DNA from 4 places in the Propionibacterium acidifaciens genome. Region 4 is predicted to be linked to each of the others. Evidence: riboswitches for the same ligand, from Rfam matches in the RefSeq annotation. Region 4 holds a riboswitch; each other region holds the start of a gene.
What was found. Region 4 has a riboswitch for cobalamin ahead of cobI (precorrin-2 C(20)-methyltransferase). Riboswitches for the same ligand answer to the same signal wherever they lie in the genome.

Region 1 (2,182 bases), 1.2 Mb from region 4:
CGACGAGACCGGCGCGGCGTCCGGGGGCGGGAGCGGCGGTCCGGGAGGCGATCGTGCTCACGCCGAGACGCCCCACGAGCCGAGGTTGTGGATGACCTGGAGGAAGTGGTCGTGGGGGTGCACGCGCTGGGTCCCGATGCCGAGGCCGTCGCGCACGAAGTAGTTGTGCGTGATGGAGCAGATCGTCACGATGTAGCAGATCGTCACGTACGGGGCGTCGCCGAGGATCGAGCCGCCGGTCGTGCCGTCCCACAGCGCCGCGTGCCACTGCTCGCGGGCGGTCCCCTGGTCGGAGGCGGCCAGCGCCTCGTCGAGGTGCCCGTCGACGGTCGGATTGGCGTAGCAGGAGATGTTCGACCAGCCGCGCGAGTGGCCCGACGAGCTGCGGAGCATGGTGTATTCGTGGTAGGGGTTGAGTCGGCCGCCGCCGAGGACGACCGCGTTGGAGCGGTTGTGGTCGACCTGCCAGGTGAAGTCGCCGGACGTCGGTTCGACCTCGATGCCCAGCGGGGCCATCTGCGCCGAGAAGGCCTCGGCGATGGCTTGGCGCCCCGAGTCGTTCGGCGGGTAGAGCAGCTGGAAGGAGGCCCGCTGGTCGTCCTCGGCGCGGATGCCGTCCGAGCCGGCCCGCCAGCCCGCGTCCTCGAGGATCCTCTGGGCGCCGGCCGCGTCGCCGTCCACGAGCGAGGCGGTGTCGGCCTTGATGCCCCAGTCGAACGAGTCGAAGATGTCGAGGGCGACGGTGCCGTGGCCCATGAGGCTGTCGTCGATCATCTGCTGACGGTTCACGCCCGTCACCATGGCCCTGCGCAGGGCCGGGTCGCCCGCCGCCGCGTTGCCGACCTGCTGGCCCTCGACCTCGTTCCCATTGACCGCTGCGGGACAGCTCCGGACTCGCACCGGATTCCCTCTTACGACGATCCGCCGACGCGCACCGGCGACGACGAACCGAACCAGCGGACGCCACATTGGCCACGACCACCGCCCGGCACCACCCGTCGGGCGCCCCTCAGCGCCTCAGCGCCTCTGCAACTGGACCGGCGTGCACGCCGCATCACGGTCGGCGCCGGCGCCGAGGTTCGCGTAGTGCTCGTCGCACCAGCCCTGGACGTCCCCGCCGGAGCCGAAGCCCTTGGAGACGAGGGTGACGAAGATGAACTGGTCGTCGGTGACCGCCGGACCGTAGGCCGAACGGCGCACGAGCAGCACCTGGGTGCCGTCGAAGGCGAAGCGGTCGACGAGCGCCTCGTACTCCGCGAGGACGATCGGCGCGGAGTCGACGGTGGCCTTGCCGCTGGGACGCGAGGCGGGCTGGTTCGGCGACAGCACGACATGGCTGCCCACCAGGGCCGCCCACTGGCCCTGCACCGGCTGGATGCTCGCCCAGCCGGCATCGGCGTGACCCGACAGCTCGCCGTAGGCCTGGGTGTCGGTCGACAGCGAGGAACCGGCCGGCGAGCCGGCCGTGGCGGGCGTCGTGGAGATCGCCCGGGCCGACTCCGAACCGGCGGTGGCCCGCTCGTCCCGCGAGGGCCCGGCGCCGAGCGCGAAGAGCACGACGACGAGCGCGAGCGCCAGCCCGATGGTCGACCACCGGATGATCTCACCGCGGCTGCGCCCACTCCGCGCCGGCCCGCCCCGTGCTGCGTTCAAAAGGTCGATCCTCCCCCGTTGCGCCCGACTCCCCCCCCCGGGACGCCTCCACCGTACCGGTTCGCCCCGTCCGGGAGCCGTTCAGGCCCCGGGCGGAAGGAGCGCACCGGGACGACGAACGGGCACCACCCCGCGGGGTGGTGCCCGTTGCGGCGCCGTTCCTCAGCCGACGGGCCGAGCCGTGCGCCTCGCTCCGGAGCGTCTCACTTGAAGGAGACGGTGGCGCCGACGGCCTCGAGCTTCTCCTTGGCCTGCTCGGCGGTCTCCTTGGCAACCTTCTCGAGGAGGACCTTCGGGGCGGCCTCGACGAGATCCTTGGCATCCTTGAGGCCGAGGCTCGTGAGAGTACGGACCTCCTTGATGACCTGGATCTTCTTGTCGCCGGCGGCCTCGAGGACGACGTCCACCTCGGCATCGCCCTCGTCGGCGGCGGCCTCGCCGTCAGCGGCGGCGACGCCGGCGGCCGGGGCCGCCGCGACGGCCACGGGGGCGGCGGCCTCGACGTCGAAGGCCTCCTCGAAGGCCTTCA
Region 2 (2,182 bases), 850 kb from region 4:
GGCGACCCGCCTGCCGCTCATGCGGCCGAGGCAGAAGAAGATGATGCCCGAGCCGATGGCCGCCTGGATGGCGAACAGGCCCGACTCGACCTCACCGGCCGGTTCGAACAGCGGCTTGAACCAGGGCTCGGCGCCGGCCTGCTCGGCCGCCTCGGTGGCCGCGTCGTCCGTGCCGCCGAAGGCCTCGTCCGGGTCGGAGGCCATCTTGTTGCCCACGACGAGCGAGATGAGGAAGATGAGGACGACGGCGCCGAGCAGCGCCCAGGTCACCCACTTCTTCGAGCTGGTCAGGGCGCTGGATCCGGTGTCCGCGGTCCCGGCCGCGCCGGTCCTGCTCGTGGTGGTCTCAGACATGGGAGTCCTCCTTCGCGACGGCCGCGGCGCCGGCCCGGCCTGCGCCGATGTCGAAGCCGAGACCGGCCAGTTGCGGGGCGGCGACCCTCACCAGGAAGCGGAACAGGAGGATGCCGAGGAAGCCCTCCATGATGGACAGCGGGACTTGCGAGACGGCGAAGATGCCGAGGAACTTGAGGGCCGCGCCGACGACGCCGCTGGAGGCGTCGGGGAAGGCGAAGGCCAGCTGGAAGCTCGTCACGCAGTAGGTGGCGAGGTCGCTGATCGCCATGCACAGGAAGATCGCCAGGGCGTTCGGCCCGTGCAGCCTCTTCGTGAGCAGGTAGACCCAGTAGCCGATCCACGGGCCCGCGATGGCCATGGAGAAGGTGTTGGCGCCGAGGGTCGTGATGCCGCCGTGGGCGAGCAGCAGGGCCTGGAAGACGAGCACGATGACGCCCATGAACGCCATGACCGGCGGTTTGAACAGGATCGCCCCGACGCCGGTGCCGGTGGGGTGCGAGCTCGAGCCGGTGACGCTCGGCAGCTTGATGGAGCTGAGCAGGAAGGTGCAGGCGCCGGCGGTGGCGAGCAGGAGCTTGTTCTCGGGGTGCTCCCTGACCTCCTTGACGACCTTCACCGCCCCGTGGATCACGAACGGAGCGGCCGCCGCGTACCAGATGGCGCATTGGGCTGGGGGGAGAACGCCTTCAGCGATGTGCATGAAGTCATTCCTTTCTCGGGATCGTGCGTCCCGTCGCGGAAAGGGCCCCGAGCAGGACGTTCTCTGGCTCGCATCTCGTCGATGCTCACAGTGGCGCGACCGTGCCGGACTCCCACCGGCTTCCCGTCGCTGTCAGGGGCTTGTGCACTCGGGATTATTGCACCCGCGGGGTCCGAGCCCCCAGGCGACTCCCGGGAAGTCCCCGCGCCTCTGATCTGCTTTCGTGATTGCGCATGACGGCATGGAACGACTGACTAGGGAACGGACTGGTGGGGCCGGTCGCGGGTTCGGGGGCGCCCGCTCCCGTCAGTGCCCTTCTCACCGTCGTCCCGTCCCGCCCGGGCCGGGCGCTCCGCCGCGCGGAGAACGAGGAAGGAGCGCTGCACCGGGTCCCGCCCGCCTTCGGGACGCCGGGCGGTCGCCCGGATGCCGGATGACCCGTTCGCAGGGCCCACGGGCGCTCCGCCGCGCGGAGAACGAGGACGCTCGGAGGACTCTCCCTTTTCGACCCTCATCGTCATTGCGCATGCTCCGCACAGCGAGTCCGCTCGCAGAGTCCGCTCGGACCGCTTCGGTCGGGGCCGTCAGGACAGCGTGTAGAACTCCAGCGCGATGTTGTCCGGGTCGCGGAAGGCGATGAGCGCGCCGGTGGCTCCGCGGACGATGCCGCTGTTCTCCACGCCCGCACTCCCGAGCCGGGCCTCCCAGGCGCGCAGCACGGCCGTGTCGGGCACCGCGAGGCTCAGATGGTCCAGGCCGGCGCGGTGCTCGTCGAAGGGGCCGGGTGCCGCGGTCCTGCCGTGGCTGACGAGGCCGAGCGTCACCGGGCCGAGCTGCACCAGCGCCTTCGTCATGGGGCCGATGTCGAGGCGTCGCAGCTCCCGGGCGCCCAGCACCCGCGTGTACCAGGTCACGCTCGTGTCGAGGTCGGTGACGGTGATGCCGATGTGGTGGACGCCGGTGATCTGCGGGTACGCGCTCATGGCATCGAGTGAACCACCCGGATCGTCTCAGGACGAGGGCCCGGGCGAGCTGGCTCCGGCGGGCGCGACGACCCGATCCGGACGGGCTCGCAGCGCTCCTCGGCTCCTCCTCCGCCCGGGGCGGCGCACGTGCGCGAGCGTG
Region 3 (2,182 bases), 920 kb from region 4:
GCGGTGCGGTCGCCGCTGGCCAGCGCGTCGAGCACCGGCCCCAGGACCGCCATGGCGATGGCGAGCAGGCCGGCGGTGACGACGAGGCGGGGCAGGTCGCCGACGCCGATGCGGGCCATCGAGCCGAGCATCCAGAAGGACACCGACTGGCCCGCCTCCGCCGAGTCGGCCGAGAAGATGATGAGGTTCGTCACCGCCTGGAAGCCGAAGCCGACGGCCAGGCCGCCGAGCACCAGGTGCAGCGGGCTGTGGGTGCGTCCGGCGACGGCGAGCACCGCCGCGGTGGCCAGGGAGGCGCCGCCGAAGGCGAGCAGGCCGACGAGACCACCCGAGGAGACGCCGAGGGTGATCATCGCGAGGGCGGCGCCGGTGGAGGCCCCCGAGCTGACGCCCAGGACGTACGGCTCGGCCAACGGGTTGCGGACGATCGCCTGCATGACGACGCCCGACACCCCGAGGATCGCCCCGACCGCCATGGACCCGATGATGCGGGGCAGCCGGGTCCGCCAGACGATGGCGTCGATCGTGCGGTCCCACGTGATGTCCACCGGCAGGCCCGGGACGTGACTCGCGATGACGCCGAAGACGTCGTGCAGGGGCACGGCGGCCGGGCCCATCGCGATGGTGAGCGCAGGCGTGATGACGAGCAGAGCGCCGATGAGGACGATCCGCCGGATCGCCCGGCCGCGCCTCGCCGGGACGACGGGCGCGACCCCGGCGGGAACGGGCAGCACCGCGCCGGCGGTCCGGTCCGCGACGGCACGGCCCATGATGCGCTCCTCGGCGGGACTCGCCCCCGGGGATGCGCGCACGGCAGGGCCTGCGAGCCCCCGCGGGGCACAGCGTGAACCGACGGCGGACACCGCCGGGCCGGCAGGTCTTCGGGCTCATGGGCACTCCGGATCACCCCGGCTTCCTCGACCGCTGCTTCCCGGACCCAAGAGCCCAGTGCACTCGACGCAGCCTCGTTCCCATTGACCGCTGCGGGACAGCTCCGGACTCGCACCGGATTCCCTCTTACGACGATCCGCCGACGCGCACCGGCGACGACGAACCGAACCAGCGGACGTCACATTAGCCACGGCCCGCAGACCGCCATAGCCGAACAAGAAGTGAGAAGCTCACCCGGCCCCCGACGCCCAACAGCCACGACCGACGACCACCCCGAAGACGCTTGACAGACGCCCGGCGAGCAGTGAGAAGCTCATCCTGCCTCCCGGCGCCCACCAACGGCGCACCGCGGAAGACCGGGCAACGGCTCAGGATGGCGGCCGGAGGCGGCCCGTGGCGAGTCCGCCCCGCGGAACGCCGGTCCCGCGGCCCATCAGTGCAGCGGGAGACCGGCCCCGCAGAACACCGGTGCAGCAGACGCCGGTGCAGCAGACGCCGGTGCGGCGGCCCGTCGCCGGCGCGGTGTCAGCCCCGCGGCACGAGGACCGTCGTCGTGCCGCCCGTCTCGTCCACGAGCAGGCCGTCGACGGACGACGTGACGCGCGGCAGGTCCTGGCGCTTCGCGCCATCGGCCGCGTAGACGGCCCAGGTGTCGCCGTCGCCGGCCCGGCCGCGGCGGGTGTAGGTGCGGGCCAGCAGCACCGAGCCGTCGGCGCTCACCAGGTCGACGGAGTCGGCGTCGATGCGGCCGCGCGAGGGCAGCGTCCTGATGCCGGAGCCGGAGCGGACGGCCACGACCCGCCCGGTGGCGTCGACCCCGATCCGGGTGGGCCGGGAGCCCCCGGCGAGCAGATCCTCGCGGGAGTAGAGCAGACGGTCGGAGCCGTAGTCGGGACCCCCCGAGGAGGTGATCCGGCCCTGTTCGGAACCGGTCAGGTCGCGGACCCTCCGGGCCCGCTCATCGCCGGCGTCGTTGGTCGTGAAGCCGTTCCACGCCCACCCGACCGACAGTTCCTGCCCCGAGTGCTCGTACTCGGTGGGTTCGAGCGAGAAGGAGCCCGTGGACAGGTCGACGACGGCGACCTGCGAGTCGGCGTACGAGACGCAGCCGAGGTGGTCGACGAGGAAGCGGCACTGGCCCCACCAGGGCAGGTCGAGCTGCCAGTCGAGGGCGCCGTCGGAGCCGATCGCGCGCACCTGCTCGGTGTCGGAGCCGGCCGCCCCGGTGACGATCAACTCGCCGTCGTGCACGCCGCGGACCTGGAGGAAGGAGAGGGCGTCGGTGCTCTCG
Region 4 (2,182 bases):
CCATGTCGGGGTGGACGAGGCTGGACGCCCAGATGACGATGTCGGCCTCGGCGATGACGCGGGCGCCGCGCACGCTCACCAGGTCGGGGGCGCCGGGGCCCGCCCCGACGAAGACGACGAGGCCGCGCGGGCGGTCGTGCCCGGGGGCGGGGACCGGCGGCGCGTCGATCCGCGCATGGTCGATCGCGTCGACGTCGGGCTCGTCGTCCGCGGGCTCGGCTCCTGCGGGCCGCTCGCTCATATCCGGCCTCCTGTGATGGTGCGCTCGGGCGTCGTGAGGACGGCCGAGAAGTAGGGCAGCGTCTCGTCGGCGTCGATCTCGTCGAGGTCGACGAGCCGCTGGTCGGGCAGGGAGACGTCGGTGCCGATGACCGCCCGGCGGCCGCGCTCGCGCAGGGCCCGCAGCACCTCGGGCAGCGTGCGTCCTCCCTTGTAGATGGCGGCCGAATCGGCGACGTCGAGCAGCCGCCCGAGCCTGTCGGGCCCGACGGTGGCCGGCACGAGGGCGAGGATCTCGCGGCCCTCGGCCAGCGGGGTGGTGCTCGCGGCGGCCAGGGCCTGCATGGCGGTGATGCCGGGCACGAGCTCGTAGTCGACGTCGGGCATGCGCCGGGCGAGCGTGGCGCGCAGATAGCTGAAGGTGGAGAAGACGGCCGGGTCGCCGACGGTGGCGAAGGCGACGGTGCGGCAGCCGGACCCGAAGGCCTCGACGGCGGCGTCGGCGCTGGCCCGCCAGCTGTCGGCGCGGCGGGCGCCGACGCCGCGGCGCTGGGCCATCGAGAAGGGGATGCGCCTGATGCGGGCCGCGCCGTCGGGGACGACGTCGGCGATGATCCGCTCGGCGCGCCCGGGGCCGTCGGCGGAGGCCTCGGTGGCGGGGACGAGGATGACGCCGGCCGTCCGCAGCACCCTCGCCGCCTTGAAGGTGACCAGTTCGGGATCGCCGGGGCCCACCCCGACCCCGATGAAGCGCCGCCGGCCGCCGCCGCGACCGGGGCCGCCGGATCCGATGTCGGGGCGCGCGCTCTCGCTCACATGGCCTCCTCAGGTGCCTCGCCCAATGGTTCTCGCCGTGCAGCGCCGCGAGTGTCTGGCTGACCGGCCGGAGCCGGATCACAGTGGCGGGACCGCTCCGGACCACCGGCTCGGCCGGGCACCGGATTCCTCGTCGGAACTGCACTGCACAGTGTGTCACACGCCCGAAGCCCCCGCCCCCAGCCTCGGGCGCCGCAGGGCCCCGCGCGGCGGACCGGCGGCGGGCCGGCACGGCCCCGCGGCCCGGGCCCGCGACGGCCGGGCGCCCTCGGACGGCAGGTCAGTTGTGAACCGTGCGGGCGCTCTCCCCGGGCGACGGCCGGGCGTCCTCGGACGGCACCCGCGCGGCGCCCAGGTCGCGCATCCGGCGCGCCCAGCCCGGCCCGTGCCCGTCGTCCTCGTCGTCCTCGGGCACAGCGGCCGCCAGCGGGAGGAGCCCGGCGCGGTGCAGCAGGGGGTCGTCGGCGCGCAGGGAGCGGACCGGGCCGACGGGCCCGCCGCGGTGCTCGAAGCGCACCGTCACGATGCCGTGCCCCGAGCCCCACACCCAGCCGCGGCCCCATTCGTCGTGCTCGACGTCCATGCCGGGCGGGAAGCCGGCTTCCGGATGGCGCACCGTGACCGACGGGGCCGCCTCGTCGTGGCGCACGAGCCGGCCGGCGGCCGGCTCCGCGTCGTCGACCTCGAAGAGCTCCTCCTGGGCGGCCTGCGTGAAGTTCGAGACGCCCACGCCGAGGAGCCGTACGCCGCCGCGGGGGTCGATCGCCCCGGCCAGGCCCTGGGCGACGGCGGCGATGCGCTCGGGATGGTCGGTGGCGCCGAGCAGGGTGCGTGAGCGGCTCACCGTGCTGAAGTCGGCCATGCGGGCCTTGACGGTGACGGTGCGGGCGAACAGGCCCGCCCTGGCGAGCCGGACGGCGACGAGCCTGGCGTCGGCGGCGATGACCTCGGCGACCGCGGCCGACTCGGTGATGTCCTGCTCGAAGGTGTCCTCGACCGAGATCGACTTGGCCTCCCCTCGCGGCGCCACCGGCCGGTCGTCCTGCGCGAAGGCGATGCCGTGGACGTACTCCCCCACGGCCCGGCCGAGTTCGCGGACGAGCTCGCGGGGGCTCGCCTCGCGCAGCTCGGCGACCGTGCGGATCCC

Region 1: it holds a riboswitch for cobalamin, as region 4 does, so the genes downstream of both, EGX94_RS09620 (ABC transporter substrate-binding protein) here and cobI (precorrin-2 C(20)-methyltransferase) in region 4, are expected to answer to the same signal.
Region 2: it holds a riboswitch for cobalamin, as region 4 does, so the genes downstream of both, EGX94_RS05140 (energy-coupling factor ABC transporter permease) here and cobI (precorrin-2 C(20)-methyltransferase) in region 4, are expected to answer to the same signal.
Region 3: it holds a riboswitch for cobalamin, as region 4 does, so the genes downstream of both, EGX94_RS05445 (FecCD family ABC transporter permease) here and cobI (precorrin-2 C(20)-methyltransferase) in region 4, are expected to answer to the same signal.

Annotation. Positions count from the first base shown of each region.
Region 1 covers NZ_CP033719.1:2,270,244-2,272,425, reverse strand. The annotation lists partial or broken gene EGX94_RS09620 (ABC transporter substrate-binding protein) at 58-825, opposite strand; cobalamin riboswitch at 820-961, opposite strand; gene EGX94_RS09615 (hypothetical protein) at 1,018-1,653, opposite strand; gene rplL (50S ribosomal protein L7/L12) at 1,857-2,182, opposite strand, start outside.
Region 2 covers NZ_CP033719.1:1,208,333-1,210,514, reverse strand. The annotation lists gene EGX94_RS05145 (energy-coupling factor ABC transporter substrate-binding protein) at 1-354, opposite strand, end outside; gene EGX94_RS05140 (energy-coupling factor ABC transporter permease) at 347-1,057, opposite strand; cobalamin riboswitch at 1,091-1,224, opposite strand; gene EGX94_RS05135 (VOC family protein) at 1,642-2,040, opposite strand.
Region 3 covers NZ_CP033719.1:1,275,800-1,277,981, forward strand. The annotation lists gene EGX94_RS05445 (FecCD family ABC transporter permease) at 1-770, opposite strand, end outside; cobalamin riboswitch at 856-1,074, opposite strand; gene EGX94_RS05450 (hypothetical protein) at 1,417-2,182, opposite strand, start outside.
Region 4 covers NZ_CP033719.1:355,327-357,508, forward strand. The annotation lists gene cobM (precorrin-4 C(11)-methyltransferase) at 1-241, opposite strand, end outside; gene cobI (precorrin-2 C(20)-methyltransferase) at 238-1,035, opposite strand; cobalamin riboswitch at 1,065-1,194, opposite strand; gene EGX94_RS01535 (DNA polymerase IV) at 1,316-2,182, opposite strand, start outside.